2 regions of the Paenibacillus sp. FSL K6-2441 genome follow, and region 2 is predicted to be linked to the other one. Evidence: riboswitches for the same ligand, from Rfam matches in the RefSeq annotation. Region 2 holds a riboswitch; the other holds the start of a gene.
What was found. A riboswitch is a leader RNA that binds a small molecule or an ion and turns the genes downstream of it on or off. The one in region 2 is predicted to bind S-adenosylmethionine.
Positions count from the first base shown of each region.

Region 1: it holds a riboswitch for S-adenosylmethionine, as region 2 does, so the genes downstream of both, NSQ80_RS17125 (methionine ABC transporter ATP-binding protein) here and metA (homoserine O-succinyltransferase) in region 2, are expected to answer to the same signal.

Region 1 covers NZ_CP150174.1:3,701,447-3,716,776, reverse strand. The annotation lists gene NSQ80_RS17155 (polysaccharide biosynthesis protein) at 1-1,174, shown strand, start outside; gene NSQ80_RS17150 (DUF2515 family protein) at 1,578-2,876, opposite strand; gene NSQ80_RS17145 (thioredoxin family protein) at 3,024-3,392, shown strand; gene NSQ80_RS17140 (heme A synthase) at 3,541-4,536, shown strand; gene NSQ80_RS17135 (UbiD family decarboxylase) at 4,711-6,477, shown strand; gene NSQ80_RS17130 (Cthe_2314 family HEPN domain-containing protein) at 6,492-7,208, shown strand; SAM riboswitch class I at 7,336-7,493, shown strand; gene NSQ80_RS17125 (methionine ABC transporter ATP-binding protein) at 7,807-8,820, shown strand; gene NSQ80_RS17120 (methionine ABC transporter permease) at 8,820-9,488, shown strand; gene NSQ80_RS17115 (MetQ/NlpA family ABC transporter substrate-binding protein) at 9,549-10,430, shown strand; gene NSQ80_RS17110 (SDR family oxidoreductase) at 10,830-11,603, shown strand; gene NSQ80_RS17105 (NifU family protein) at 11,709-11,954, opposite strand; gene NSQ80_RS17100 (YuzB family protein) at 12,033-12,266, shown strand; gene mqnE (aminofutalosine synthase MqnE) at 12,289-13,395, opposite strand; gene NSQ80_RS17090 (iron-sulfur cluster assembly accessory protein) at 13,591-13,947, shown strand; gene NSQ80_RS17085 (AI-2E family transporter) at 13,992-15,185, opposite strand.
Region 2 covers NZ_CP150174.1:1,472,740-1,488,069, reverse strand. The annotation lists gene NSQ80_RS06470 (aminotransferase class I/II-fold pyridoxal phosphate-dependent enzyme) at 1-663, opposite strand, end outside; gene metA (homoserine O-succinyltransferase) at 681-1,616, opposite strand; SAM riboswitch class I at 1,737-1,866, opposite strand; gene corA (magnesium/cobalt transporter CorA) at 2,356-3,291, shown strand; gene NSQ80_RS06455 (HRDC domain-containing protein) at 3,920-4,930, opposite strand; gene NSQ80_RS06450 (DUF3055 domain-containing protein) at 5,171-5,473, shown strand; gene NSQ80_RS06445 (5'-3' exonuclease H3TH domain-containing protein) at 5,590-6,471, opposite strand; gene NSQ80_RS06440 (arsenate reductase family protein) at 6,509-6,871, opposite strand; gene NSQ80_RS06435 (RluA family pseudouridine synthase) at 6,898-7,863, opposite strand; gene NSQ80_RS06430 (cob(I)yrinic acid a,c-diamide adenosyltransferase) at 7,860-8,426, opposite strand; gene NSQ80_RS06425 (aspartyl-phosphate phosphatase Spo0E family protein) at 8,561-8,779, opposite strand; gene NSQ80_RS06420 (aminotransferase class I/II-fold pyridoxal phosphate-dependent enzyme) at 8,985-10,193, opposite strand; gene NSQ80_RS06415 (Lrp/AsnC family transcriptional regulator) at 10,207-10,707, opposite strand; gene NSQ80_RS06410 (spore coat protein) at 10,851-11,237, opposite strand; gene NSQ80_RS06405 (hypothetical protein) at 11,264-11,500, opposite strand; gene NSQ80_RS06400 (MFS transporter) at 11,757-12,962, opposite strand; gene NSQ80_RS06395 (hypothetical protein) at 13,112-13,693, opposite strand; gene NSQ80_RS06390 (DUF350 domain-containing protein) at 13,830-14,246, opposite strand; gene NSQ80_RS06385 (endonuclease MutS2) at 14,284-15,330, opposite strand, start outside.

The DNA of each region.
Region 1 (15,330 bases), 2.2 Mb from region 2:
GGTTTCACAGGTCATCGAGCAGATCGTGCGGGTGGCGGCCGGCATTATTTTGGCGTTCGTGTTGTTCCACTGGGGCTATTCGGGCGAAAAGATCGCGGCCGGCGCGACGTTTGGCGCGGTGCTCGGCGGAGTTGCCGCACTGATCGTGATGTTGGTGTACAGCATGAAGCTGCAGCGGAAAGACCAGGCCGCGGGGCGAGGAAAGCCGCGGGGCGATTCCGGTCGTCTGCCGTTTAAGCGGATCTATGCGGAGATCTTTAAGCTGTCGATTCCGATCGTGCTAACCGCGCTGGCGGTACCGGCGGTCAACTTCATCGATAACTCGATCCTGAAGCCGTTGCTGACCGGGCAAATCGGCTCCGGACAAGCCACCTACATCCTCGGGATCCTCGGCAACCGGGCGCAGATGATCGCCGGGATTCCGCCGATTCTGGCGATTGCGCTCAGCCAATCGCTGGTGCCGATCATCTCCGCCGCATACGCGCGGAAGGACCAGGAACATCTCCAGCGTCAGGTCACCCTGGCGATGCGAGTCGCAGTGTTGAGCGGGATGCCGATTATCCTTGCGCTGGGCACGGCGGCTTACTCTGTGAACGGGCTGCTGTTCAGCACCCGGGACGGCAGCAGCATCGTGGCGTTGCTGACGTATGCGACGATTTTTCAAATTACGATGATGACCAGTAACTCGATTCTGCTTGGGGTAGGCAAAGCTAATTTGTCGATGGTGCACGTGGCCATCGGGATTCTCGTGAAGCTGGCGGCCAGCTATGTGTTTGCGCAGTTTTGGGGGATATATGGCATCATTATCGCCACCGGACTCTGCTTCTTTGTCATCACGCTGCTGAACGTTCGGGCGATGAAGCAAATCGTGCCGTTCTCGCTCATGGGCAGCCGCTGGGGCGGTTTCCTGGTGACGGTCGTGGTGTTGTCCGGTGTCGGCTACGGCCTGAACCAGGCCGGAATTCAAATGGTGGACCTGATGCCGGCGCGGGTCGCCTTCTTCCTGACCTGCTGTATCGTTGGCGTGGCAGTAGTCGCACTTTACCCAGTGCTGCTCATCCTGCTGCGCGTCGTCCGGAAGGACGAGCTGGCTAGCTACCCAGCCCCCCTCCGCAAAATCCTCTCCCCGCTCATGCGCCTGCAACACGGCGGCCGAGATCGTCAAGTTCAGTGAGGAAGAAGTACGTCGGGGATGCTTTGATGTAGCTTTTGCACGATTATCCCATTGGCTCAGGAAAGCTAGAAGTGCGAGGGGATGCCACACGCGGTTGCAGAGGGGCGGGCGGTAGGTTGATGGGTAAAGCTCGGCTAACTAAGGTATCCTGCGTGAGCGCTTTTGCATGATTATCCCTTTGGTTAAGGAAAGGTGGAAGGTACGAGGGGATGCCTCATGTGGTTGCAGTGGGGTGAGCGGCAGGGCGTTGGGTAAAATGTATATTCACTTGTGTTGCTTTTGAGTTACCTGATCATACGGGATAATGGTGAAAAAGAGCTGGCAAGGGAGGTCCCTCGGGGGGAGGAGGGTAGACGAAGACGGGAGCGGGGGTGACGTTCAACTCAACCTCAACCCCGGTCAGTCAATGCTCCTCCACCGCATCGTGCACAAATGCGGTGGTGAGGATGCCGTTCCTGTGCGAGCGGCTGATGTCGCACAGGAACGGCGCCTTTGGCGCGCTGATGTCGTCCAGCGCGCGGGTGTCTTTGAGCCAGTCCTCCCTAGAGATTGGCTCGTAGGCGGTGTCGCCCCAAGCGCTGAGCAGCTTGGGGCTGTAGAGACGCTGGCCCGGCGGCAGCGTCTCCTGGGCGAGAAGCTCTGACCCCTGTACCTTGGCGGTCAGAGCTTCTTCTAAATTGGCCGTGAACAGTTCCGGCCAATAGTCCGCCCGCGAGCCGCTGTGCGGCACGCTCGCGGCGAAGCGCTCCGCGCCGCTGCGCACGGTGCGGTAGCCCATCAGCATCGCGTACAGGCTCTTGCCTAACGCGATGCGGGCCTGCAGGCTGCCGAAGTCGGAGACGGTGCGCCCCGCAAGGCGGCGCATTTTACCCCCGGCAGCCCCGTCCACTCCCGCCGCTTCGCTCAGCGGGAACACCACCTGGTTTAATCCAGCCAGGCTGAACAGGCGGAAGTTCATTTTTTCCGTGACATGCTTCTGGAAGTAAGGATGGCGCACCACGCGTTTCTCAATATAATTCTGCTCGTTGATGATGAGTCCGACGGTCAGCAAGGCGCTGCCGCGGTCGATCCAAAACCGCTCCCAAAACGGCCGCATAAAACGGGAAACGTGAAAATACGGCAGCAAGTGGAACCGGCTGGCTCCGAACTCCCGGCTAATCATGTACAGTCTAAGCTGCGGATAAGCGTCCTGAAAAATCAGGGCGTTGCAACGTTCCAGAAACCGATACGTGAGCCGTTTCTCTTCGGCATCAATCACATCAGCCATTCGGCTGCTGTGCAGGTCTGTCATGTTCCAGCCGGCGTTTCGCGAGACCATATGCGCGAGGAAAGCCCAGTGCAGCTCCGGGCAAGCTTGATAGCAGGCGAGATAAGCCGCCGTCCGGCTGATGTTGTTCGCACCGGCCAAACGGGTTTCCTCAGCGATTGCTTCGGCCAACTGCAAATCCTCGGCGCTGTAATCTTCACCTGCTGACGCCGTCCGAGCGGCCGCAGTGCGCCGCAGCAACTCCTCGATCTCGCTGATGACCGTACGGGCGGCCGCTTCGTTCCAGCCCAAATCAACCGTCTCTTTCCGCAATTCAGAAGAATCGGAAAGCACGGCGGTTTTGTTTTTGAGCATGGTTGAGATTGCGGCGGGCAGGCTGGACATCCATCTTCTCAGGTTGACAGCCTTCCCATTGTCTTGGCGGTGGTCCCCCATGGATTCCGCCTCCCTTCTACCTTAGATCGAGCGTCCGAATATTTGGCGGCCGGCTAGGCATAATACGATCTAGTATGTCCAAAAAGATTGACTTCCACTCCCGCTTCTGGTTGACTAGAAGTATCCTGATGAAAGGAAGGATCATCCATGAAAAAAATTACGTCCCCCGCGGAATTTCAAGTCAGCATTCAATCCAGCAACTTAATCGTAGCGGTCTTTAAAGCCGACTGGTGCTCGGATTGTAAATTCATAGATCCGTTTATGCCTGAGGTTGAGGCGAAATACGAAGGTCGACTGACGTTGATTGAGGTCGATGTGGACCAAGTTGGCGAGGTCAGCCAGGAGCAAAACATTCTCGGTATCCCCAGCTTTGTCGCCTATACCGACGGCCGCGAGCTGGTTCGGTTCGTGAACAAACTCCGCAAATCCCGTGAGGAAATTGAGGATTTCCTGAACAAGGCGTTGGATGTGTATCATACGCTCCATGACACGCCGGAAACCCGGGATACGTTATAATCCAAAAATCAAACGCCATTATATTCATCACACCGCCGCAGGGAAATCCCTTGCGGCGGTGTCGATTTTTCAACATTTTCTATGAAAGTGGTTACTTGATCGGTTATAATGAAAAGGATTAGCGATTAACTTAAAGGTGTGAACCGTTTTGCATACGAAATCTTTAAAATGGCTCAGTTACGCCTCTTGTTTTGTCATGTTCCTGGCGACGCTTGGGGGCAGCGTTGTGACCAAAACGGAATCAGGACTCGGCTGCGGCAATGATTGGCCGCTCTGTCACGGGAAGTTTGTCCCGGCTCATACGCTCGCTTCCATGATCGAATATTCTCACCGGGCAGTCAGCGGGGCGGCCGGTTTGTTTTCTTTGGCGGCGTTTGTCGCGTTTTGGATGTATCGGAAGAACCGCAAGGATCTGCAGTTGTATTCCTTGATGGCCTTAGTTTTTGTCATGGTACAGGCCGTGATGGGAGCGATGGCGGTCATTTACCCTACGTCGTCCGCCGTTATGGCGCTGCATTTCGGGTTCTCGTTGATCGCATTCGCCAGCTCGATCATGCTGGTTCTAGGCGTTCGCGAGGAAGAACGCGGACAAGCTGACCGCAGCGCGGGGCGCCGTCCGCAGGACCCTATGCGCCCATCTGGTTCGGCAGCCCGCGTGTCTAAAGCGTTCCGCAATCTGACCTGGTTTGCGACGGGCTATACGTATATCGTCGTTTATCTCGGTGCCTATGTCAGCCATACGGACTCGGCGGGCGGATGCAGCGGCTGGCCGCTATGTAACGGTCAGCTCATTCCCGGATTATCCGGCGGAGAAGGGATCGCCTTTATTCACCGGGTTGCGGCCGCTCTGTTGCTGGTCGTGATCGCAACGGTTGGCCATTTTGCCTTCCGCAAGCATCCGGAACTGCCGGACATCCGCAAGCTGGGCGTTGCTGCAACGGTGCTGGTGATCGTTCAAGTGTTGACCGGGGCGACCATCGCGCTGACGTTAAACAATTACCACGTTTATCTCTTCGCTTCGCTGGCCCATATTATCGTGTTGGCCTCCTTGTTTGGGGTCTTGTGCTATTTAAGCGTCCGAACCTGGCAGTTGAGCCGAACAGCCAAGGAGGCACAGGCTGCGCCGGCTGACAAAGCCGTTTAACTGGCACTTCTTGACGTCCGGCTTCGGCGTGACTTCCGCGATTACGTCGGGATTGTCATGAATCTGTAGAATGACAGGGCCTCCCGAGGAGTGTGAGGTAAGGTATACTTTTGTCTATAGTGTAAAGTGATGCAACGACCGGGTGATGACCCGGTCTTTTAGGAGGATCAGGAGATGAGCTACAAGAACCTGCGTCAATGGATCGATGCACTGCAAAAAGAAAACGACCTGGCGATCATCGATGTGCCGGTTGATCCTTACCTGGAGTTGGCCGAAATTCACCGGCGGGTCATTGACGACGGCGGCCCGGCTTTGCTGTTTACCAATGTCAAAGGTACGCCTTTCCCCGTGGCAACGAATCTGTTCGGAACGCCTCGCCGGGTGGAGATGGCCTTTGGTCCCCGGCCTGAACAGCTTGCTAACCAACTGGTTGACGCGATACATAAACTGCTGCCGCCGACACCTAAAGCGATTTGGAATGAGCGCGGGCTAATCCGCGACGTACTGAAGGTCGGCATGAGAACGGTATCCAAAAAAGACGCCCCCATTCTGGACGTCTGCCGAACGGAAGCGCCGCTGAAGGACCTGCCGAAGGTGACCAGCTGGCAGAAGGACGGTGGCCCGTTTATTACACTGCCGCTTGTATATACGGAAAATCCGCTGCAGCCAAAAGAAAACAATCTGGGGATGTACCGGATCCAATTGTATGATGACCAAACTACCGGCGTGCACTGGCAAATCCAAAAAGGCGGAGGGTTCCACTACCATGAGGCGGAGAAACGCGGCGAGCCGTTGCCGGTATCCGTGTTCCTGGGCGGACCTCCAGCCATGATCGCCTCGGCGATCTCGCCGGTGCCTGAGCATCTGTCCGAGATGCTGGTCGCTTCCTTCATTCTCGGCGAGAAGCTGCCGATGGCTGAAAACCCGCTGGGCGGCCACCGCATTCCGGCCGAATCGGAATTCGCCATCTTTGGGCTGGTGCCTCCGCATGAACGCCGACTCGAAGGTCCCTTCGGCGACCACTTTGGATATTATTCCTTGCAGCATGAATTCCCGGTGCTGCACGTCGGACATATGTGGCATCGGAAGGATGCTATCTACCCGGCGACGATCGTCGGTAAACCGCGTCAGGAGGATTATTATCTAGGCGATTTCCTGCAAAAGCTGCTGTCGCCAGCCTTCCCGATCGTAATGCCGAATGTGCGCTCGCTATGGACGTATGCGGAGAGCGGGTTCCATGCGCTGAGCTCGGCGGTCGTCCGTGAGAGCTATTCCCGCGAAGCGCTGGTGTCCGCCTTCCGCATTCTGGGTGAAGGCCAGCTCTCGCTGACCAAATTCCTCATGCTGACGGACAAGCTGATTGATCTCGCAGATTTCCGTCTGCTGCTGAAGACGGTGCTGGAACGTTTTGATCCGCGCACGGATCTGTTCATTCTAAACAACACCTCGCATGATACGCTGGATTATACCGGCCATAAGCTGAACCACGGCAGTAAGGCGATTCTGATCGGCGTAGGCGAGCCGATGCGCGAGCTGCCCCGGGCGTACGAAGAAGGTGAAATCGCGGAAATCGATGCGATCCAAGTTTTTCATGACGGATGTCTTGTCGTTTCTGGTGCATCCTATGAGGACGAGCCGGAGCTTGCTGAGCGTCTGCTGGGCCGTCTTCGCGAACGCGGGACCGCTTGGCCGCTTGTGGTATTGGTGGATAACGCCGAAGCGGCGGCCCATGATCAAACGGCGTTCCTGTGGACGGTGTTTACGCGGTTTAATCCGGCCAGCGACATTTACGCGGCTTCCGAGGTGCGTCAGCATCATCTGTCCTACAGTTTGCCGCTGGTCATTGATGCCCGCATGAAGCCGGGTTATCCGGATGAGCTGTTCCCGCAAGAGGATATCGTGTCCTTGGTGGATCAGCGTTGGAAATCCTACTTTCTGTGAAAAGGGGAATGCCTATGCTGCGAAGCTTGCTTGGGGAGCCGCCTCGCCAAAACGAGGGGCGGTTGGCCGAAACGATCAGCGCGATGACGCAGACCGTGAGGCTGCTGCAGAAGGAAATCAAGGAGCATCAAGACCCTACGCATGATTTCCGCAAGCTGGAGATTTGGGTGCACGGCTTGATCACTTCGTTGGATGAGCTCGAACAATGCTTATATGCCGCCACCTTTTTTCGCAAAAAGGTACATACCGAATTCGTTGAAGACATGGATCCGGTTGAACGGGCGGATTATGCAAGATATGTGTATTTTTACAAGGACGGATTCATTCGCGTGTTCTCGGCGCTGGACAAGCTCGGGACGGTGCTCAATGAGCTGTTTGATTTGAACACATCGAAGGTGAAGTCGCGTTTCTCTTATTTTACCGTGCTGCGCCAATTTGCTGCTTTGAAGACTCACACCGAGCTGGGGAACCGGTTGAACGCGATTAAAGAGACGTACCGGGAAGCGCTAGGCGTGTTGCGGCGCCGAAGAAATACGGAGATTCACTACATGAACTCGGAGATGAAGGACGACTTGTGGCAACGGCATCAAGCGTTGTTCGGAAAGGTCGCTCTGGAGGACTTGGATCAGCATATCCGTGAGCTTGAGCAGGGATACCAAATGGTTTGCGAAACCTATTTCACGGTTTTTGACTACATCAATCATAGATGGAAAAAAATTACGGCGATCTAACCCGATCGCCATTCTTATTTTTCCTCTTTACAAAACGAACAAAACTCATTATACTCATCAATAGTTTTACATGACAGGTTAACAACGATGTAATCTCGCAAATGACTCTTTTAATTTCATATTTTATTTCTTATCGAGAGAGGCGGAGGGAAAGGCCCGATGAAGCCCAGCAACCGATTCGCCCGTGAAATGATTTGCAGGATGTAGCGCACTCGTCACGGCGGAATGTCATGGTGCTAATTCCTTCAAAACCGATGTGATTTACTCGGTTTTGGCAGATGAGAAGGCATTGTCTTTACGTAAAGAGAGCCCTTTGAATCTGTTAGGGCTCTTTTTCTTTAAGATATCAGAAAGTATAAACTTCGGAGCATTGGCATCCTGATATCGCAAGACAAACTTCCGCTAAACGCGGTCTGTCTACTTTGAATGTACGTCGATAGACGTTTTTCTTAAGATATCAGAAAGTATAAACTTCGGGGCATTGGCATCCTGATATCGCAAGACAAACTTCCGCTAAACGCGGTCTGTCTACTTTGAATGTACGTCGATAGACGTTTTTCTTATATTTACGCCATGCTAGGAACAGGAGGTTAGCCGATTGATTGAACTTAAGGGCATTACGAAAATCTATCGCACCAAAAAAACGGCGACCCCCGCACTGTCCGGATTAAATCTGAGCGTTCGCAAAGGGGAAATCTTCGGCGTCATCGGTCATTCCGGTGCCGGCAAGAGCACGTTGATCCGCTGCATCAATTTGCTGGAGCGCCCGACCGAAGGTGAGGTGTGGGTCGGCGGGGTTGAGCTGACGAAGCTCGGTAAGCGTGAGCTGCAGCAGCAGCGCCGCAAGATCGGCATGATTTTTCAACATTTCAACCTGCTGTCATCGGCTACCGTTTATGATAATATCGCATTTCCGCTGACGCTGATCGGAACGCCGAAGGCGGCCATCGCGGAGAAGGTCAATGAGCTGCTGGCTCTCGTCGGCTTGGAGGAGCATCGTCACAAGTATCCGGCGCAGCTCTCCGGTGGTCAGAAGCAGCGCGTCGGCATCGCCCGGGCCTTGGCCAGCGAACCGGATGTGCTGCTGTGCGACGAGGCCACTTCGGCGCTGGATCCACAGACGACGGATTCCATCCTGAAGCTGCTGCTGGACATCAACAAGCGGTTCCAGCTGACGATCCTGCTGATTACGCACGAGATGCATGTCATCCAAAGCATCTGCGACCGTGTGGCGGTTATTCACCAAGGAGGCATCGTGGAAGAGGGGCCGGTGACGGAGGTGTTCCTGAAGCCGAAACATCCGGTGACCCGGGAGTTTATCCACCGGGAGTCAGGGGACGAAGGCTTGAAGCTGGCGACTTCGGTTCCGCATCCTGCGTGGGCGAAGCTGGTGAAAATCACGTTCCTGGGAGCGAAAACCTACGAATCGGTGTTGTCCCAGGTCGTTCGGGAAACCGGCGTCAACTTTGCCATCCTGCAAGGCACGATCTCAGCGATTAAGGATATCCCGTACGGTCAACTGACCGTATCGTTTGAAGGCGAAGATGACCAGGTGGAGCGCACGCTGTCGCTCCTGCGGGAACGCGACCTTGACGTGGAGGTGATCGAATAATGCGTGGATTGGATCTCGGAACCATCGATTGGGCAGAGATGGGTGTGGCCACGCTGGACACCCTAAAGATGATGGGTTTTGCAACCTTGTTTACTTTCTTGATCGGGCTTCCGCTCGGGGTGTTGCTGTACACCTTCTCGCGTTCTCAATCCTTGGTATTAGGATGGGTTTACCGGATAATTTCGCTAATTGTTAACATCCTTCGCTCGGTTCCGTTCATTATCTTGATCGTTGCGTTAATTCCGGTTACGCGGGCGATCATGGGCGTATCCACCGGTGTGGAGGGGACGATTCCGCCGCTGGTGATCGGGGCAGCCCCGTTCTTCGCCCGGTTGGTGGAAACGGCGCTGCGCGAGGTGGATCGCGGAGTGATCGAAGCTTCCCAAGCGATGGGCGCTTCCTCGTTCCAGATCATTCGCAAGGTGCTGCTGCCGGAATCGCTGCCCGGCCTGATCGCGGGCATGACGATTACCGTAGTCACGCTGGTGTCCTATACCGCCATGTCGGGCATGGTCGGCGGCGGTGGTCTCGGTGACCTGGCGATCCGTTACGGGTATTACCGGTACGAGACGGGAATCATGATCGTTTCGGTGATTTTTATGGTCATTCTGGTGCAGGTGCTGCAAATGCTGGGTGACCGCTTGGTGATTTATTTTACGCGGAAATAAGGAAACTTAAATATATAGAAGCATCCTTATTCAAAAAACCTTTAAGGGGGAGAACCTGCAATGAAAAAATGGACTTTATCTTTGTTAACGCTCGTATTGGTACTGGTACTGGCTGCTTGCGGCAGCAATAACGCCGCCAATAACGGGGCAGCAGGTAACACGGCTGGCGAAACGTCGGCAGCTGAAGGGAACGCCGCAGATACGGGGAACCAAACCGCAGCCGAGCCAGTGAAGCTGGTTGTAGGTGCGACCGTGCCTCATGCTGACATCTTGAAATTTATTGCACCGAAGCTGAAGGAAGAAGGCGTTGAGCTGGAAGTTAAAGAATTCACCGATTATGTGCAACCCAACGTACAGCTGTATGAAAAAGAGTTGGATGCGAACTACTTCCAACATCAGCCTTACCTGGACGAACAAAATGCCCAAAACGGCTTTGATCTCGTTCCGGTTGTAGGGGTTCACGTTGAACCGTTTGGCGCTTACTCCAACAAATACAAATCCGCTGACGAGCTTCCGGACGGCGCTACAATCGCGATCCCGAACGACCCAACCAACGGCGGCCGCGCGTTGCTGTTGCTGCAGAAGCAAGGCTTGATCAAACTGAAGGATGACGCTGGAATCACAGCAACGGCTAAAGACATCGTAGAAAATCCGAAAAACCTGAAATTCAAAGAAACGGATGCAGCTATGCTGCCTCGTCTGCTGCCTGAAGTGGATCTGGCGCTGATCAATACGAACTTCGCGCTGGAAGCGAAGCTGAATCCGACGAAGGATGCTTTGTTCATCGAGGATAAAGATTCGCCATACACGAACCTTCTGGTAGCTCGCCCGGACAATAAAGATTCCGAAGCGATCCAGAAGCTGGCGAAGGCGCTGACTTCCGACGAAGTCCGCACGTTCATCAACGACACCTATGATGGTGCTTTGGTACCGGTATTCTAAGTAGCAAGAAGCAGAAATGTCCCGTTGCGTGTGCAGCGGGATTTTTTTGTTTTCCTGCCAGTTTGAAGCGTCCATTGCATCTCAACTGTAAAACTGCAGTTCATTTTCGGCAAATCGCCCGATTTATGGCCTGTGAAATGTAAAAGTGCATTCGATTGGAGGCAATTTGGCCCCAAAAGACGCTTCTGACGGGAAATCAACTGTACTTTTGCATTTGAAAGCTTAATGTCAGGGCATTTTGGTGAAAATCAACTGCACTTTTGCATTTAAAGAGCGCTGTTTCGTCGTGGAGCATGGGGGGAGCGCAAAAGAACGGGATAGAACGCCGCGGCGGTTTGTGGGAATCCTTTAAATCTTTTATACTTAAAGGAACAGCACCTGGGAGGAGGAGAAGGAACGTTGCATGGCAAAGTTGCCTTAATTACCGGGAGCGCCAAAGGCCTCGGGAAGAAAACAGCGCTGACGCTGGCAGAACAAGGCTGCCATATCGCGCTGAATTACGTACATAGCAAAGCGGAAGCGCTCTCCCTCCAATCGGACATCGAGCGCCTGGGCGTCCGCTGCATCGCAGTGCAAGCCGACGTTTCGCGCCGGGAGCAAATCGAGGACCTGGCCCGTCAAGTGAACGAGCAGCTCGGCACGATTGACATCCTGGTCAACAACGCCGGACCGTTTATCCGCGAACGCAAGCTGTTTGCCGACTACAGCCAGAGTGAAGTGCTGGCCATGATCGAAGGGAATTTGGTGGGCAGTCTGCTGCTGGATCATCTTGTGCTGCCGGGGATGCGGGAGAAACGATGGGGGCGGATCATCCATTTTGGATTTGGTCATGCCGCTGAATCGCGCGCCTGGCCGCATCGGGCGGTCTATGCCGCGGCCAAAACCGGGCTGGTGTCCTTTACGAAGACGCTGGCCGTCGAGGAAGCCCCATACGGCATCACCGTCAATATGGTTTGCCCCGGCGACATTCGCGGGAGTCAGAAAGAGATGTCGATACATGAAGTTCGGGGGCTCCGCGATGGGGAGACGCCGCTGGGGCGTCCCGGAAGCGGGGAGGATATCGCCCGCGTCATTGCGTTTTTGTGCCATTCGGACTCGGATTTCATCACTGGCAATATCATGGACATCTCCGGCGGACTCGACCCGATCCGTCCGTGGATCAAGCCTTCTTAAGCGGGTCTGTCAGACCCAACAAAAAAACCCGGCCTTCCGACATCTTGCCGGAGCCGGGTTTGTTTAAACCCTCCTGCTGAAGAGCGATCATTCATGGATTGCGAATTAAAATACTTGTACGACCTCTTCTACGCCTTCCACTTCTTCAAACAGAGCGCGTTCGATCCCTGCTTTGAGGGTGATCGTGGAGCTTGGGCAGCTGCCGCAGGCACCCATCAATTTCAGTTTCACGATGCCGTCTTCTACGTCGACGAGTTCGACGTCGCCACCGTCACGTTGCAGGAAAGGCCGCAGTTTGTCCAATACTTCCAATACTTCATCATACAATTTATCTTGTACGTTTTCACTCATTGTTTTCAACTCCTTTCTTGCCTTATTATATTACAAAAAGTCAAAAATTTAAATGCTTCTTCATGGGGAGGACGGAAGATGAAACCGATCCTTGAATATTGTACGAATAATGCCAGTTTAGGTACGGACGAAGCGATTTGGAAAGTGAAGGAGCAAGTCGATTGCGATATCTATGAATACGGCTGCCTCACCGCTTGCGGCACGTGTTATTTGTTTCCGTACGTGCTGGTTGACGGCGAGCAGGTGGAGGGGGAAGATGCCGACCAGTTAGCCGAACGAATCCTGCAAAAAATTAGGGAGACCCATCCGTAACGAAAGGTTCCCCCTGACGAAATTATTCGTAGACCCGAAGCTCGTTGTAGAACGTATCCCGTTCAACCGGAATGCGCCCGGCCCCTTTGACGAGCCAGATCAGCTCTTTTAACGTCAATCCTTCCGGGGTTTGCGCGCCTGCCGCATGGCTGATTTGCTCCTTCAGGATCGTGCCGTGTACGTCCGAGGCCCCAAAGGTTAAGGCCACCTGCGTCAGCTGGACGCCGATATTGATAAAGTAAGCTTTGATGTGCTGAATGTTATCCAGCATCAAGCGGCTGATCGCGATCGTCTTGAGGTCCTCGAAGGCCGAATTGCGGCGCATGATGCTGGCGTTCTTGTTTCGCGGCTGCATGGACAACGGGATAAACACCTGGAACCCGCCGGTTTCGTCCTGCAGATCGCGGATTTGCATCATATGGCGGATGCGATCCTCATAGGATTCGATAGAGCCGTAGAGCATCGTGGTTGGGGTCTTCATTCCCAGCCGGTGCGCCGTCCGATGGACGTCCAGATATTGGTCAACGTTGGCTTTCTCGACCTTCATCTTTTCCCGATATTGGTCGGACAAGATTTCCGCGCCGCCGCCGGTTAAGGATTCGAGGCCGGCTTCCTGCAGTTGCATCAGCACTTCCTTCGTGCTCAGGCCGCTGAGCCGGGTGAAGAATTCGATCTCCGCCGCCGTATACGCCTTGATGGTCACATGCGGGAAATTCTCTTTCAGCGCTTTGAGCGAGTCCACGTAATATTGGAACGGTACGTGGTTGTTGTGCCCGCCTACGATATGGAACTCACGGACGCCCGGAGTGATGTGCTGCTTCACGTAAGCGACCATTTCCTCCCCGGAAAGCGTATAAGCCCCTTCTTCTCCTTGATCCTTGCGGAAGCTGCAAAACGCACAGTGAGATTCGCAGACGTTCGTGAAGTAGAGGCTCATATTTTCGATAAAATATACCTTTTTCCCGTTCTTACGCAGGTTAACTTCATTCGCTAATTGCCCGATCGTCAATATATCATTGCTTTCATATAGATAGACACCGTCTTCGAGGTTGAGACGTTCGCCTTGGCGGACTTTGTCCACAATTTCGGCCATTCTCTTGTCGGTGTTTGGGGTGACTACAGTGAACATGACGTTCCCTCCGTTTCCAATTACATGAAATGCCTCGTATCCTAACAGTATGAATTACCTACCTATTATAAACCTCACATTCCAAGCGGGCAATAAGCCTAGGGCGAAGATTAAAGATTGGCAACTAGAAAAATCACAGTTGTTGAGCGATTGGAGGAGAAGGAGTATAATTTTTCGTAAAGGAGTGAGTGCATAATGATTAATATCAGCGACAGCGCCCTGGCGCGGATTAAAGATATGATAGCCCAAGAAGAAACACCCAATATGTTCCTGCGTGTCGGAGTGAATCCCGGCGGCTGCAGCGGCTTCTCCTACGGGATGGGCCTTGATGATCAGGAGAGCGAACAGGATGTCTATATGGACATCAAGGGGCTGAAGGTCGTCGTAGATAAGGACAGCATCCGTTATCTGAACGGCCTGGAGATCGACTTCAAGGAATCCGGCTTGAGCGGCGGCTTCACCATCCACAACCCGAACGCCATCGCCACCTGCGGATGCGGTCAATCGTTCCGCTTTAAGGACGAGGAAGGCGCGCCGCAACCTTGCGATTGATTGGAAAATAATAAGGGACTCTTCCATCTGGAAGAGTCCTTTTTTCATGGTTGCGTTTCAGCTGGAGGCTCGCGAAGGTCAAGCTGATCAGGGGCAGGCGCATCCGGCTCCTCATACAAATGGGACCGCCGTTCGAACCATTGGAACAGATGGGTGAAAATTACTTTCAGCACAGCGTAGCCCGGCACGGCGAGAATCACGCCCAGGACGCCAAACAGATTGCCGGCGGTGAGGATCACGAAGATGATCGTGATCGGGTGAATGCGCAGCGTCTTGCCCATGATTTGCGGCGAAATGAACTTGCCTTCAACGAGCTGGACAACCGTCCAGACGACGATCAGCTTCAGCAGCATGATCGGCGAGGTGACGATGGCCACAATGATCGCCGGAGTAATCGCGATAGCCGGCCCGAGATACGGGACGACGCTCGTGAACGAAGCGATGATCGCCAGCGTCAGCGAATAATCCAGGCCGATGATCACGAAGCCGACATACATCAGCGCCCCGATGCAGAAGCTGACGATGATTTGCCCGCGGATATAAGAGCTAATTTGGCTGTTCATCTCGGTCATCACATGGTGCGTTTGTTCACGGAAGCGAACGGGCACGTAACGCAGGATGAACTCCGGCAGCTTCTTGCCGTCCTTTAACAGATAAAATAAGATGAACGGCATGGTGATGATCGCCAGGACGACGTTCTTGACGGCTCCAAGGAATCCGCCGATGCCGGACCAGGCGTTGTTCAACAAAGCGGTCCCTCGCTCCGACAGCGTGTTGGACAGGTCGTCCAGATTAAAGTCGGTCGACTCTTGGACCTGATGGAAGAAGTTGCTGCCGATCAAGCTTTCGAACTGCCGCTGCACCTCAGACGTATATCTTGGTAAATTTTCGATCAAACTCAGAATCTGTGCCTGAACCAACGGGATAACGGTCATAATGAGCACCGTGAGGATCCCCGCGATCAACAAATATAACCCGGTAATCGTGTATACCCGGCGAATGCGCTTCGTTTCCAGCCAATCCACCAGCGGGTTGAGCAGATAATAGATCGCTCCGGTGAGCAGAATCGGGAGCAAGACGGTTTTGAACAGCACCGTAATGGGTTTGAACACAAACGGAATATGGGCGAACACCAGAATATTCAAGCCAATCAGCAAGACGACGAGCAAAAACACTACGAAACGGTTATTTAGAAAAAACCTTTTGAATCGGTCCCCCCAAGGTTGCGTACTTCCCATGCCAATAGAACCTCCTGTATCTTTCTACTATCCCAAGTAACGATAATTTCTATGTAGTAATACGCAGAAATGGGTTTTGGTTCCCATCTTTTTTATGGAAAAAAGCCCGGATGCCATCCGCAAGCGATGCTCCGAGCTTTTCCTG
Region 2 (15,330 bases):
CTCCTCGCCTTTGGTGATGATCAGACCGGCCAGGACATCGTTATGGCCGCCCAAGTATTTTGTCGCGCTGTGAACAACGATGTCCGCACCAAGCTCAATTGGCCGCTGGAAATACGGCGTCATCAGCGTATTGTCGACGATCGTCAGCAAGCCATGGGACCGCGCCCATGTCGATACCGCTTCAAGATCGGTGATCATCATCAGCGGATTGGTTGGCGTCTCAATAATAACCGCCTTTGTATTCTCTTGACGTACACGTTCGAGTGCATCCAAATCGTTCGTATCCACATAAGTTGCGGTTACGCCAAATTTGGACATGATCCGCTCCAGCAAACGGTATGTGCCTCCGTAAAGATCCAACGATACGATGAGATGGTCGCCTTGAGAAAATAACGTAAATACCGTCTGCAGCGCGGCCATCCCGGAGCTACAGGCAAACCCGGCATCGCCGGATTCCAGAGCGGCCGCTGCGTCTTCCAGCACTTTGCGGGTAGGGCTTTTCGTACGGATATAATCGAAGCCCGTGCTTTGCCCCAGACGCGGATGCCGAAACGCCGTGGCTTGATAAATCGGATAATTTACCGCGCCTGTGACCGGTTCTTCGACCGATCCGATTTGTGCCAATCTACTCTCGATGAGCCATTCCTTGTTTCTCTCCCCCACCTGCAATCCCTCCACTTTTAGATCTCATATACAAAATCGGCCGTTTGATCGATATCGTACGGTGTTTCTTGATACACATAGTAGTTTAACCAATTGGAAAATAATAAGTTTGCATGGGCACGCCACGAAGAACGCGGGGTGCGAGTCGGATCGTTATTCGGGAAATAGTTTACCGGCAGATCGATTTCCAAGCCTTTGGCAACATCCCGGTCATATTCCCATTTGAGCGAATCCGGATCGTATTCGGAGTGCCCGGTCACGAAGATCTGTTTACCGTCGCGGGTGGCGACCAAATAAATGCCGGCTTCCTCCGATTCCGCCAGAATCTGCAGTTCCGGCACCCGTTCGATGTCCGAGCGTTCCACGTCCGTATGACGAGAATGCGGCACTTGGAACACTTCATCAAACCCACGCAGCAGCTTTACCTTCGGATCGTTGACCGTGTGGGAGAAGACACCAAAGCACTTTTTCGCCAGTGGAACTTTACGAACGCCATAGTGGTAATACAATCCGGCCTGCGAGGCCCAACAGATGTGCATGGTCGAAGTGACATGGGTTTTGGACCACTCGAAGATTTCCTTCAACTCTTCCCAGTAGTTCACTTCTTCAAAATCCAACTGCTCGACCGGTGCCCCTGTCACGATCATGCCGTCAAAGCGGCGATTACGAATATCGCCAAACGTTTTGTAGAACATCTCCAGATGCTCTGCGGACGTATTTTTTGAGGTATGCGTGCTCGGATGTAGCAGGACGATTTCCACCTGAAGCGGCGTGTTCCCCAGCAAACGTAAGATTTGTGTCTCCGTCGTTTCCTTGGTTGGCATCAGGTTCAGAATCGCGATCCGCAGCGGGCGAATGTCCTGATGGTATGCACGGCTTTCATCCATCACAAAGATGTTTTCGTTGGCCAACACGTCCTTGGCCGGTAAATGGTCCGGTACTTTAATCGGCATGTGGTTTCACTCCTTTAATCGTAGCGTCATCCTTAATTCATCATCCGTTTCGAGGGGCCGTTTATACAAAAATGACCTCTCTCACGGGGAGAAAGGTCATTACGTATTCGGTATGCGCCTCTCTCATCTCTCAGAAGCCGTCCAGCGTTCGAAACGGACGGTCCTGCAAGAATTAGCACCGCTGCGATGGGTTTCATCGCCGGTTGCCGGGTATCATCGGGCTAGTCCCTCCACCTGCTCTTGATAAGATTTCGCTGTATTTAGTTATTTTCGGGGGCCTGGGCCATCGCCCGTACTCCCTGACATTCACTTTAAAGTATCCGATGGTATTCCGTCAAGAACTCTGCGAGAAAAATCACACGGTGTTCATGGACCGCTTGAATCCAGTGCACATAGTATACTTTTGGGTTGAAACATTTCATTCGCTGGCGTTATACTAGACAAGTGCCTTTAGGCCCAGACGGGCCTAGGGTTTGACGCATATTCATGTAACCTGATCATAGCGAGGTGAAACCGAGAATGGAAGGCGACCCGAGTCCGCAGAGGAACACCCAGGTCAAACAATTGCATAGGAAACCGACCCGCTGGGTACCTGCGGAACGTAAAGGGCACTTTCGTTTCCCGGTATTTGCATAAACGCCTTTTTGACCGTTGCCGGGCGAACCCGCGGTTGGTCCCTTTCCTATGCTGCAACAAGAGCATCCCAGGCCTTCAGGCCCGGGGAAAGGAGTGAAAGCATATGAAAATCCGTCATGTTCTAGCCGGCGTATTTACCCCCGTAGAGGACGTGGAGTTGACAACCACCCCTCCGGAAGAAGGCTTCTATTGGATCGACGCGGGCGTGGATGACCTTGCCCTGCTGCAGCCTTTATTTTCACTGCACGATCTGGCTGTGGAGGACTGCTTAAGCGAAGAAGAGCAACGTCCGAAGATCGAAACCTACGACAACCACTATTTCATCGTCGTGAACAGCATTCGGTATGATGACGAGGAAATTTTCCTGCGTGCATTGAACATTTTCTTGGGACGACATTATATCATTACAGTTACTAAACAGAAAATCAACGAGCTGCGTGCGGTGAAGCCGATCCTGTGGGAGCAAGAGGTCAGCGAGCCCGACCGGTTCCTGTACCTGCTGGTCGACCTGGTGGTTGATAACTACTTCACCGTCGGCGATCGGATTGAAGTGAAGATCGAGAAGCTGGAAGAAGACATCCTGATGCATACCAAACGTTCGCACCTGAACGAAATCATCGGGCTGCGAAGTGAAATTTTGTGGCTAAAGAAAGTGCTGGGTCCGCAGAAGGAAGTCATCAACATTTTGAACAAGAAAGACCTTCGTCTGATCGACGACCAACTGCAAAAATACTTCAGCGACATCTACGAAAACGCCGTGAAGATCTCCGAGAACTTCGACACGTTCCGCGAGCTCGTCGGCAACTTACGCGAGGCCTATCAGGCCGCCATCGCCAACCGCGCCAACGAAATCATGCGCGTGTTCACCGCGATTACGACGATCTTCATCCCGCTGACGCTGATCACCGGGATCTACGGGATGAACTTCGACTATATGCCGGAGACCCATTCGAAGTACGGCTACTTTATCGTCCTTGGCATCATGGCCGTGCTCGGCCTCGGCATGTACTACATCTTCCGGAAGAGAGATTGGATATAGAAAGTAAGGCCAACACGGGCTGGAGTCCGCGTTGGCCTTTTTGGTTGGGCGAGACGTTTGCTAGGAAGCCTAACCCTTTGAAGGTGCGAGATGTGTGTGCGCGGGCGTTAGGCTGACGCTTGATAATGCGCCGTTTAAGTTGCGGCTTTGGCCATTTGAGAACGGCAAGACGTATTGCACTAGCCCCTTGTTGGACGTGCGCCTGAATCCCCCTGACCGTTTAAATTAGGCGAGTCGAGCGTGAACTGCAAAAGTGCAGTTATTTTGCCGCGATCCCCCCCTAAATCGACTCTTAACTGCAAAAGTGCAGTCTTTTTTCGATAAATGGGCTGCTTTCCGCAAAATCTCCCGAAATGAACTGTACTTTTACAGTTAAAATGCATTTTGGCGGCATTTTCGGCCGGATCAACTGCACTTTTACAGTTCATCCGGCCGTCGGCGGTCAAACACTTCGAAATTCCCTCATTACCTGCTGCATTTGCGACTCTTGCGAGTAGCAACACGTACCACTCTTACGGCACCAACAGTCACTACCGCACTACTGCACTTACCACTCATCCCCCAACTTACTACCCTTACCGCACTACCACACTTACCGCCTTACTGCCCAAAAGCATCCCTTGCCGCCTCAACCCGCGTGCCGGGCGTTCTCGCGCTGGCGGCGGTACCGGATGCGGATCAGGCGCAGTCGCTCGTACAGCGTATCGAGGTTGCCGCTGCCGCCTTCACTGGCTTCGGGCCCGTACACCTTTTGCAGAACCGGTTTCAGGAGCGTGTCCCCCAGCTCTTCGTAAGCTTTCCATACGGCCTGCTGCTCCGCTTCGGGCATGGCCTCAAGTTCGGCACTCACCAAATCCTCGGTGTTGTAGCCCTCCTTCTCCAAGCTTTCCAGCAGCTCCACCGCATCCCGCCGCTCGATGCCCGTACGGGCGCAAATATCCTCTACCTTAAGCCCTGCGGCCAAGGCTTCGAGCACCGCTCGACGGACGTTGAACTTTTCCATTTCCGCCCGGTATTTCACTTCCTTCTGCTTATACAGCCAAGTACGGAAAACCTCGTCGTCGATTTCCTGCTCGACCCAATCCAGCGGGAACCCGCGTTTCCGCTCGGCCGCCCGAGTGATCTCCAGCAGCTCGGCGCCATATTCGCCGGCCTTGTTCTCACCAACGCCCGGCAGCTGCAACAGCTCATCCACGGTCTGCGGCAGAAATACGCTGATCATCCGCAGCAACCGATTGCTGGCAATTAAGTAAGGCGCTTTGCGCTCAGACGAAGCTTTTCTCCGACGCCAGGCCGTCAACTCGTTGTATACCGGTTCATTGCTGTTTAATTCGCTATAGCAAAACAGCTTCTGCGCCGCCATCCCCCGTCCGGTTAACGCTTCCTTCTCGTCCCAGATTCCCTCCATTATGGGGCGAAACCCCTCGCCTAGCTTGGCGGCCAATCGATGGCGGTAAATATGAAGCATCTCCGACCATGAAGCCCCTTCGTACCAAAGGTCCTCCTGCTCACTGTCTGCTGTCACCTCATTCCAGCCCATCCGCCAAACGCCGTCCTCCTCTCCAATCCACACCTGGGCCCCCCGAATCATGGCCCCGCCGTCCTTCTTCTCCAGACTGTTCAAAAATACAACCCGCATCAACCTGTCCCTCCTTGAAAAATTTTCAGTTACGAAGGAGTCATTTCATCTTTTTGCGCAAAACAAAAAGCACCTCTTCTGCGAAATTCGCAAAAGAGGTGCTTCCTCCAAACGTAACCTGTTATCCCTAATAATACCATAATCAACCAAGCTGTCAATGCATAGGAATCATTTTCCCATTGTCTTCCGTTTTCCGGTATAATAACTAGAGACATTCCGAAATAAGGGAGGCATTACAGGATGAGCGACCCGCATCAAGAGCTTGATTTCCTGTCCGACAGTACCGAAAACACTTCGACCCGGTTCGTCACGTTCATCGGCGGATCGCTGAAGCGTTATGACCTGGCGGTCACCACAACCAATCGTTTCTATGGGAAGAAGCTGGTCACCGACCTGCACAACGGCCGTACGGCCATTCTTGGCACCGACGACCTGGAGGAGGAAGGGTACCTCGAACATATTTATAACCTGAACGAGGAGGAAGGCACCGAACTGCGCACCTTTCTGTACCAGGTATTAGGTGAACCGTACTTCACGGATTAAAGTTGTACGCAAAACCGCAAAAACAGCAACCTGCGTAATGGACCGTATTGCTCTTATTCACCTATTTCCCGGCAATTTCTCGGTGCAACGGACTCCATTGACCTTAATGGCCACTTTTAAACGACACCCATCCAGGCGCTGATGCTGGCCATCTCCAGTTCCTCGAACTTGGAGATTACCTGCGCCGGATTCAGCTCAAACCGGCAGGTCTCTACATCGCATTCCAGCTCAATGTCACAGCGGATCTTGGCCAGCTGCCGCGAGAGATGCAGCATGTCGAGATCCGCTTCGATTTTGGCCCGGACCGATTTGGACAACTGGTCCAGATTGGCCAGGATGCCTTCCACCGAGCCGTGCTCCTGCACGAGCTTCAAGGCGGTTTTCTCGCCGATGCCGCGCACGCCCGGATAGTTGTCGCTCGTATCCCCCATCAAACCCTTCAGGTCCACGATCTGTTCAGGCCTTAATTGCTTCTCCTCCATCAAGGCCTCCGGCGTATACACCATGTAGTTGCCGTGGCCTTTTTTCATGATGATTACGCTTGTCCGCTCGCTGACCAGCTGCAGCATATCGTGATCGCCCGTCAGCACCAGCACGTCCATCTCCTGACCAAAGCGAGCTGCCAGCGTTCCGATGCAATCGTCCGCCTCATAACCCGGTGAGCTGATGTTCGGAATCCCCAAGCTGTCCATCACCTCGCGAATCATGGAGAACTGCGGAATCAGACCCTCTGGCGCGTCCGCACGATTTCCTTTGTAATCGGCAAACTGCTCCGTCCGGAACGTCTTGCTGCCCAAATCCCAACAGCAGGCGATATGCGTCGGCCCAAACTTCTGCACCGCGTCCCAAAAATAACGCATAAACCCGTACACCGCATTGGTCGGAACGCCCGCTTTCGTCCGCCGGATATACCCGGTTGCGGCCGAAGCGTAATAGGCGCGGAACATTAACGCCATTCCGTCCACTAGCAGAATCGTATTTTTACTGCTTTGCGCCAAATCCACGATTCACCCAAGCCACCCTTCTCGTTCAAATTTATTGGCCCCAAGCCTGTACATAGGCTTCTTCCTTGTAACCGACAGTTACGGTCTTTCCGTCCGTCACGATCGGGCGCTTGATCAGCATGCCGTTCGAGGACAGCAACTGAAGCTGCTCCTCCCGCGACATCCCCGCCAGCTTGTCCTTTAAGCCCATTGTCTTGTATACCTCACCGCTCGTATTAAAAAACTTCTTCAATTCCAACCCGCTGAGTTCCACCAGCTTATCCAGTTCGGCAGCACTCGGCGGCGTTTCCTTGATATGATGCAGCTCCAGTTCATGCCCTTTGGCCTGCAGCGATTTAATTGCACTTCTACATGTCCCGCATTGCGGATAATGATAAACCTTCAGTTTGCTCACGTTCCTTATTCCTCCTTACCACTTTCCTAAAAACTCGCCCAACGCAGCATCGCTTCCAGCTTGAGCATATCCTCTGGCAGCTCTGACTTAAAGGTCAGCGCCTCACCGGTAAGCGGATGGCGGAAGCCAAGCTCTGAGGCGTGGAGCGCCTGTCGCCCGATCGCCGCATCTAAGCGGGCGATTCGTTCGCGTGCAGGTGCCGGCAGCTCCGCGAGCCCCGGCATTCCGTAGAACTTGTCGCCGATCAGCGGGTGGCCGATCGACGTCATATGCACGCGGATCTGATGCGTCCGTCCTGTACCGAGACGCAGCTCAACCCGAGCCCCGTCGCCGTAGGCTTCCGCGACCTTATAATAGGTCAACGCGGGATAGCCCGACGGGGTGACAATCCGGCGGTGAGGTTCGGCAGGATCGCGGTCGATCGGGCCGTCGATCGTTCCTTCCGGCACCGCCAGACAACCGTGCACCAGCGCCGTATATTTCTTGGTGACCTCACCGGCGATCAACTGCTCGGAAATATGCTGGTGCACGTAGGCATTTTTGGCGATGGCGATCAAGCCGCTCGTCTCCTGGTCCAGCCGGTGCACGGGGCGGAAGCGGAATTTCTCGCCTTTCTCCTGCCAATAATACACGACGCCGTTGGCCAGCGTCCCCGTGTAGTGACCATGCGTCGGATGCACGATCAATCCCGCCGCTTTATTGACGATCAGCAGCGCTTCATCCTCGTAGACGATATCAAACGGTATCGGCTCCGGCAGGATGTCGGTTGACGTTTCCTTTTCCAGCGAGACGCTCACCGTATCCCCGGCTTTCACCGGGACGCTGATGTATACCCGCTCCCCGTTCAGCATCACCCCGCGCTCGGTCAGCTTAATCCGCGACAGCAGCTTGCGGGAGATCCCCATCCGGCGTTGGAGCACGCTTTTGACCGTCCAACCGTCCTCCGCTGCAGGGACTTGATATTCAATCGGATCATAATATTCGGAACTCACTTCTTGCCAAACACCTTCCCGCTCCGCACGTATTCGATATCTGCCACCTGCTGGCGATGATTAGCCATGCGAGCCGCTGCAAAGAAATAGTCCGACAACCGGTTCAGATAGATCAGCACCTCGGCATTAATCTCCTTGACCCGGCTCAGCGTAACGACGCGGCGTTCGGCGCGCCGGCATACGGTCCGGCAAACGTGCAGGGCCGAAGCCAGCGGCGTTCCCCCAGGCAAAATAAACTTCTCAAGCGGCGGATTGTCCGCTTCGTAACGATCAATCCATGCTTCAAGCCGCTGTGCGAGCTCCGGCGTCACCTTGTAGCGGCTTTCCGACAGCTTGACGTAGGCGAGATCGGAGCCGCAATCAAACAACTCCTGCTGGATCTCCAGCAGCTGTTCACGAAGATCGCCAAACGTCACCTCGTCCGATAAACTGACTGCTTGTCCCACGAAACTATTCAGCTCATCGATCGAACCGTAGGCTTCAACCTGCGCATCATCTTTTGTTACTCGACCGCCGATGACCGTGGTTAGCCCTTGGTCGCCGGAACGCGTATAGATCGACATTCGTTTTTCCTCCCCGTGACATACTCTCGTACCATCTTACCATAAATCACAGCCCGGCTGGTCATGCAACTGCTGGAACCGCAAAAAGGAGACCCGCAAGGCGGATCTCCTTCAACTTCAAGGATCAAACAAGGTTAACGTCGAATGGATTTTGGAGTGGTTTTCATAGTTTTCATGAATTCATTAATTTTCAGGTCCAATAAGCTGCTGATTTCAATCACGATGTCCGATGTAAAGGATTTTTCTTGCAGAAATAGCCGTTCCATCTTGCTGCGAAGCAAGTGAATTTCATCCTCCAGCGTTACGGCTTGCGGTGAATGCGGCCGTTCCTCTTGATCCATGCACGGGCTCATGACGCGGCCATCAGTAAATAAAGCGTTATTGTAAGGCACGTTGTACTCACCGCACAAAAGAAATCCCTCCCTGAGAAACTAAAACCTTCTTCCAAAATCAAATTATACCATGTCCATTAAAATTAAAGCAATTAGAAAATGAAAGAATTGTTAATTAACCCCATTAACTCCATCTTCTCAGGTAGGTCTTAAGTAATTTGCAAAATCAGCCTTGCTTCAATTTAAGGACGAACTGCTCCATTCGATTTAACGCCTCGTTGAGCTGATTCACTCCTGTCGCATAGGAGCAACGTAAGAACCCTTCCCCGCCGGCGCCAAAGACATTCCCCGGAACCGCCGCCACCTTCGCCTCCAGCAGAAGGCGTTGGGCGAATTCCTCCGAGCTGAGTCCGGTAGACGCGATGCTAGGAAACGCATAGAACGCCCCTTGTGGCTCGTGACATTCCAGGCCGATGTCGCGCAAGCCCTGAACGATCAAGCGGCGACGCTGATTGTAGGATTCAACCATCTGGTCTTTCTCCTCCAGCCCGTTCTTCAGCGCCTCGAGCGCAGCCACTTGCCCCATAACCGGAGCGCACATCACCGTATATTGGTGAATTTTCAGCATGGCATAGATCAAGTCCGGGTGTCCGCATGCATAACCCATCCGCCAGCCGGTCATCGCAAACGCTTTGGAAAACCCATTAACCAGAATTGTCCGATCCTTCATTCCCGGAATCGAAGCAAAGCTAACGTGCTTCTGCCCATAGGTGAGCTCCGCATAAATCTCGTCGGAAATGACGATGAGATCGTTCTCCTCGACGATTTTGGCGATCGGTAGCCAATCTTCGTATGTCATGATGCCGCCCGTCGGATTGCTGGGATAATTTAAAATGAGAACCTTGGATTTGGGCGTAATCTTCGCTTTCAGGTCTTCGGCCTGGAGCTTGAAATCGTGCTTGGCGTAAGTCTCGATTTCGACGGGCACCCCTCCCCCGATCATGGCAATCGGCGAGTAGGAGATATAGCAAGGCACCGGGACGAGAATCTCATCGCCCGGTTCGATTAACGCCCGCAGCGCCAGATCAATCGCCTCACTGCCGCCCACAGTGACGAGGATTTCGTCTTTCGGGTCGTATTTCACCTGATAACTCGTGTACAAATATTCAGCGATCGCTTCCCGAAGCTCAGGCGTTCCCGCGTTGGACGTATAGCTCGTATACCCGCGTTCCAGGGAGTAAACGCATGCTTCCCGGACATGCCATGGGGTGATAAAATCCGGTTCGCCCACGCCTAACGTGATAATATCCTTGCTTCCGCTAGCCAAATCGAAGAAGCGGCGGATGCCGGAGGGTTGAATCTCGCGGACCCGCGGAGCCAAATACGATGTCATCGTTTTACTCGATTGCTCAGCACGCTGTGATTGAATACTCATAACATTACTTCCTTTACGGAGATATCAACAAACGGCGGTCTTCTTCGGGATCTTCGAAGATGATGCCGTCTTGCTTGTATTTTTTTAGAATAAAATGGGTCTTCGTCGACAACACCGACTCCAGGGTGGACAATTTGTCGGAGACAAAGCTCGCCACTTCCTTCAAGTTGCGGCCTTCGACTTCCACCAGCAGGTCATATGCGCCGGACATCAAAAATACCGATTTGACTTGGGGAAACAGGTATACCCGCTCCGCGATCGTATCGAAGCCGCGTCCCCGTTCGGGTGTAATTTGCACTTCGATTAACGCCGTCACCTTCTCGTCTTCCAGTGCACTTGAATTCACCACGGTCGCGTATTTGACGATCACGTGATCTTCCTCCAATTCACGGATCGCTTGCGCCACTTCCTCCGCCGTTGAGCCGACGAGCGTCGCCAGTAAGTTCGCATCCCGGCGGGCGTCCTCTTTGAGGAGGTCCAGCAGTTTGAGCTTTAATTCGCTTAGTTGTTTCATCCCTCATCCTCCAGCGATGCCCCGCAGCCCTTCATTTGAGCGGTCTGCAGAACAAATTTAATACTTATATTACATGAATTTTGGGCGTCTGCATAGAAAAACCGTCCACTCCAAGTAAGCTCTTGGATAGGACGGTTAGGCATTTAGATCGAATACGGCGGAAGTACATTAGGTTGATGCTCCTCCACGTTAGCCTGATGGGCATGGGGCGTCCAGCGGGAAGTTCGCCGTTCGGTAAACTGACGCAGCTCCTGCTGGGTTTTCTCTGCGTCTTGCAGCTTCTTGTCCAACAATTGGCGCGGTGCCGGTGCCGGCGCTGAGTAAATGCCTTGGTGCTTCATCAGTTCATACAGCGTTCCCTGCAATCGCAAGGTGCTGTTCGTCAACTCGGTAAACATCTGCCGTATGGCCGGACAGGACGACTCCGTCGTAGCGGTCGTATATTCTCGAACAGTACGGCGTAAATCGGCCAAAATCGATTTTAACAAATCGTTCTGGGGTAAGAGCTCGTGGATGTCCGTCTGATTCATCGGGATATTCCTCCTCGAAAGCAAAATTAATTTGGGGTTGAAGCCGGAGCCGCCATTTGATGCTGACGCAGCGCATCCGTTAACAGGTGCAGATGATGCTCATGGGCACGGATGTGCTCCAGCATCGCCTGTTCGATTTCAAAGTTTTGCGAGACGGCGGCTGCCGCTGCGTAAAGCTTCGTGAGCATCTCCTCGTTGGAGATGGAGTCGGCGATATAATCCAGTTCTTTCATCGACAATGGCTGCATTTGTGAGTACAACATCAACATTCCCTCCTGGTGGATGATCCTTCTGATCCATCTGATCCTTCTTACGATAGTATGCCCCGCTCCAGGAACGATATGTTCGCCCTGTTGGAAGAAATCCACAAACGGTTTCCGGAACAGGAGCACCTGTCCATCAGTTACGCCTGGGGGGGGCCGTATTTGGAGAATCCCGGGACGGCCTTCCCTTTATCGGGCCGCATCCCAACTTGACGCGAACCTCGAAGCCCGTGCCAACTCCGCCGAGTTAGACGCATCAGGCGGCTTTGGCCGCCTCCCGCTTCAACAGCCGGCGCAGGGCCAGCCAGCTCAGCACCGGCGTTGCCCCCAAGGCGAACATCAGCCAGGTGATCGTTGACATGCGCGGAATGAGGGAATAGACCACGATAAACAACAGCGTTCCGCCCAAGCGCCCCACCGTAATGCTAAGCTCGCGAAGCACGATCAGCTCCACCCGCTGCTCCACGCTTTCCGGACTATTGCCAATCAGGTCGAACACTGAAGAGATGACGGGAATCAGGTAAAGCGGCAAAAACAAGGACGTCCCTACCCCCATCATCATCAGGGTGACGTAATTGACCTTCCAGAGCAACGGGATGATCACCGCAGTGATGAGCAAAGCCCCGACCAACATCCCGTAGTAGCGCGCGCGGATTTTCAGCCACTTCCCTACCGCCCAGAAGCTGACTAGGGAGACAAGGGACGTGATCAGTGAAAACTGCCCAATCCGCCACTCCGCAGAAGTGCTGATAAAGATCAGCAAATTGATCAGGAACGAAAATACGCCTTCGCGCAGACCATGGGCGGCCGAAGCGGGCGCAGCCTGGCGCCACGGGCTGCCCTTTTTCAGCATTTGCACGGGAGCCAGCCAGTGATAAGGCCCGCCCGTTTTTCTTTTTTTCAGCCAGAAGCTGAGTAAGATCCCTACCCCATACACGATTAACGAGATGGTAAAAATCAGCCGGTATCCGGCCTCGCCGTGTTTCATGGAGATCAGCCAGCCGGAGATCCACGGGCCAAAGATCCCGATCACCGAACCGAGAATCCCCACCCAGCCGTTAAATCGGTCCCGCGTCTCGACATCCGTCACCTCGAAATACACGACGTTAAAGGCCAGCCAGAACAATCCCGAACCGGTTCCGAACAACAAACCAAGCGGCCATATGTAGTCCACCGTATGTTTGCCCGTCCACAGCACCAGCAAATAGAAGATGCCCGAGACGATAATGCCGAGCCGCAAAAAGATCATTTTGTCGCGTTCCTTCACCCATTTCCCGGCAATCCAAAAGACAAGTCCCAAGGCCAGCTGCTGGCTGAACGTAAACCAGGCAATCAGGTTAAAATCCGCTTTCACTTTCCAGATGTAGACGTTCAGGAACGTGCCCGACAAGGCGCCGGCAAGCACGAACAGACCGTTCACCGCCAGCAGCAGGATGGATTGGCTGTTCAGCTGTTTTTTCATAGATTCGCTCCTCCCGGCCAAACTTCGAGTTCCCCCTGTAAGATACCCAAAAATGACCGAAGCATGAGGCCTTAGCAAGCATACCCGCAGGCCCCCAAACGCGAAAAAGCCCTGTCCATCAAGGACAGGGCCAGTGGCTGCCAAATTTTTTACTTGTTGTCTTCTTCACCGGCAATCGTACGAATCATGGCAATCCGGGCGTCTTCACCCAAAAACCGGCTGACATGGAAGCACGCGGTGCAGACGTATACGTTCAGCTCCGCATCGCCCGACAGAAGCGGACGGTCCCCATCGGCAGGAACAAATTCGCCGTTTTCCGGAACCAGCTTCTGCTTCCCGGCATACACCATATATTCCCGGCAATGCGGGCATTCGGGTACCTCGTCTTGCCCGTCAAGCAGCTTCTCCACGCCGGTCTCGTACTTCAGCAAATCGCCGCCCGATGCCGTAAACGCCTCGACCCGGCGGACGCCTCCGAGATGCGAGTCCCCTTCCTCATCCCAGTAGAGATCGTCATCCGCATCCTCGTCATCATCACCATGGGAATGCTTCCGATCATGGAAGGGATGGTCATTCTCCTCGTCCTCGAACTCCTCCTCCGAACCCAGCGTAATGTTGATCGTTCGGTAGCCCTTTAATTCATTTTGGCAGTGCGGACATACCTCCTCAGGCCCCAGCTCTTCATCCCAAACGATCTCCGTTTGGCACCATGGGCAAATCGTTGTATCCATTCCCAACTTCGTCCTTTCGTTACCAAATTAAGCATTCCACAAATAAATAATGCCCGCGGCCAAAAACAGAATAGAGGCGATAAATAGCACCCTGACCAGGTTTTTCACGTCGTTTCTACTCCTTCAACTGAGATCCCTAACCTATACAAGCGCCGATCAAAAAAGACACTGACACCGATACGGCCATCGCGATAAAACCTACGCTGGTGTTCCCCGCTGCAATCTCATCGTCGATGCGAAACACCGGCGTTAAAAATTCAAACAGCAAATATGCAGCGAACAGCAGCAAGGCTCCGACCGATGACCATATCATGAAGTCGTAAATCGAGGGATGTGCCGCCGCATAACGGATAATGTTCGCCAGTCCGAAGATTTTTCCGCCGGTAGCCAGGGACGCGGCCATATTGCCGCGCTTGATCTCCTGCCAGCAGCGATATCTTGCAAACAGTTCGAAGCAAGAAAGAAACACAATCAATTCTAACACCGCCACGGAAAAATACCCGATCATCAGCCCCAGCGGTTGCTCCAAGATCGGATCAATGCTTTCCTTCATAGCGCCCTCTCCCTTTATACCTTGAGGCGATTCGTTCTTACTTCAGCTCAGCGACCGTCACGCCGGTTCCGCCTTCCCCGTAGTTCCCGAGGCGGAAGCTCTTGATATGCTTATGCTTGCGAAGATACTCCGAGATCCCGGACCGCAAAATCCCGGTCCCTTTCCCGTGAATAATGTAGATCTGGCCTAAATTGCTTAAGTAGGCTTCGTCGATGAAACGGTCAACCTCGATTAAGGCCTCTTCCAAATTCGCTCCGCGCAAATCCAGCTCGGTGCGGACGTTCTCATCGCGCGTCCGCTTAACGTTGGGAGCCGTCCGTTGAACCGGCTTGCTAGCCGGAGGCGCAGCGATCAGCTCCATGTCGTCCAGGCTCACCTTCATCTTCATGATGCCGAGCTGTACGATCGCTTCCTTGTTGCCGGAGAGCTCAACGACGTGCCCCTTCTGGTTCAAGCTGTATACCATCACTTCGTCGCCCGGTTCGATCTGCCGCGGCGGTTTGGCCGCCTTGCGGGCCGCTGCACTCTTCTTGCGGCGCTGCGGCTCGGCTTCATCCAGCTGCTTGCGAGCTGCAATCAGCTTGTGCTCCTTCACGGCCGCGCCTTCCTCCATCGCGAGGCGGCGCAGGTCGCTGATAATCCGCTCAGCCTCCTGCCTTGCCTTGGCAATGATCGCTGCCGCTTCTTCCTCCGCCTTCTCCAGGCGTTTATCCCGCTGCTGCTCCAGCTTCTCCAGCTCGGCGGCATGGCGTCTGCGCAGCTCTTCCATCTCGCGCCGCAGCTTCTCGGCCGTTTCCCGCTCCTGCTCCGCCCCAAGGCGGTTCTGCTCCAGCGAAGCGATCATGTTCTCGACGCGCATGTCCTCTTCAGTCACTTCGCCGCGGGCATACTCCAGAATTCGCTCCGGCAACCCCAGCCGTTCGGCGATAGCAAACGCGTTGCTTCGGCCCGGAATGCCCACCAGCAGGCGGTAAGTCGGGCTTAACGTCGCTACGTCGAACTCCATGCTGGCGTTAATTACGCCTTTGCGTTCGTAGGCGTAGGCTTTCAGCTCGCTGAAGTGAGTGGTCGCCACCATCCGGCA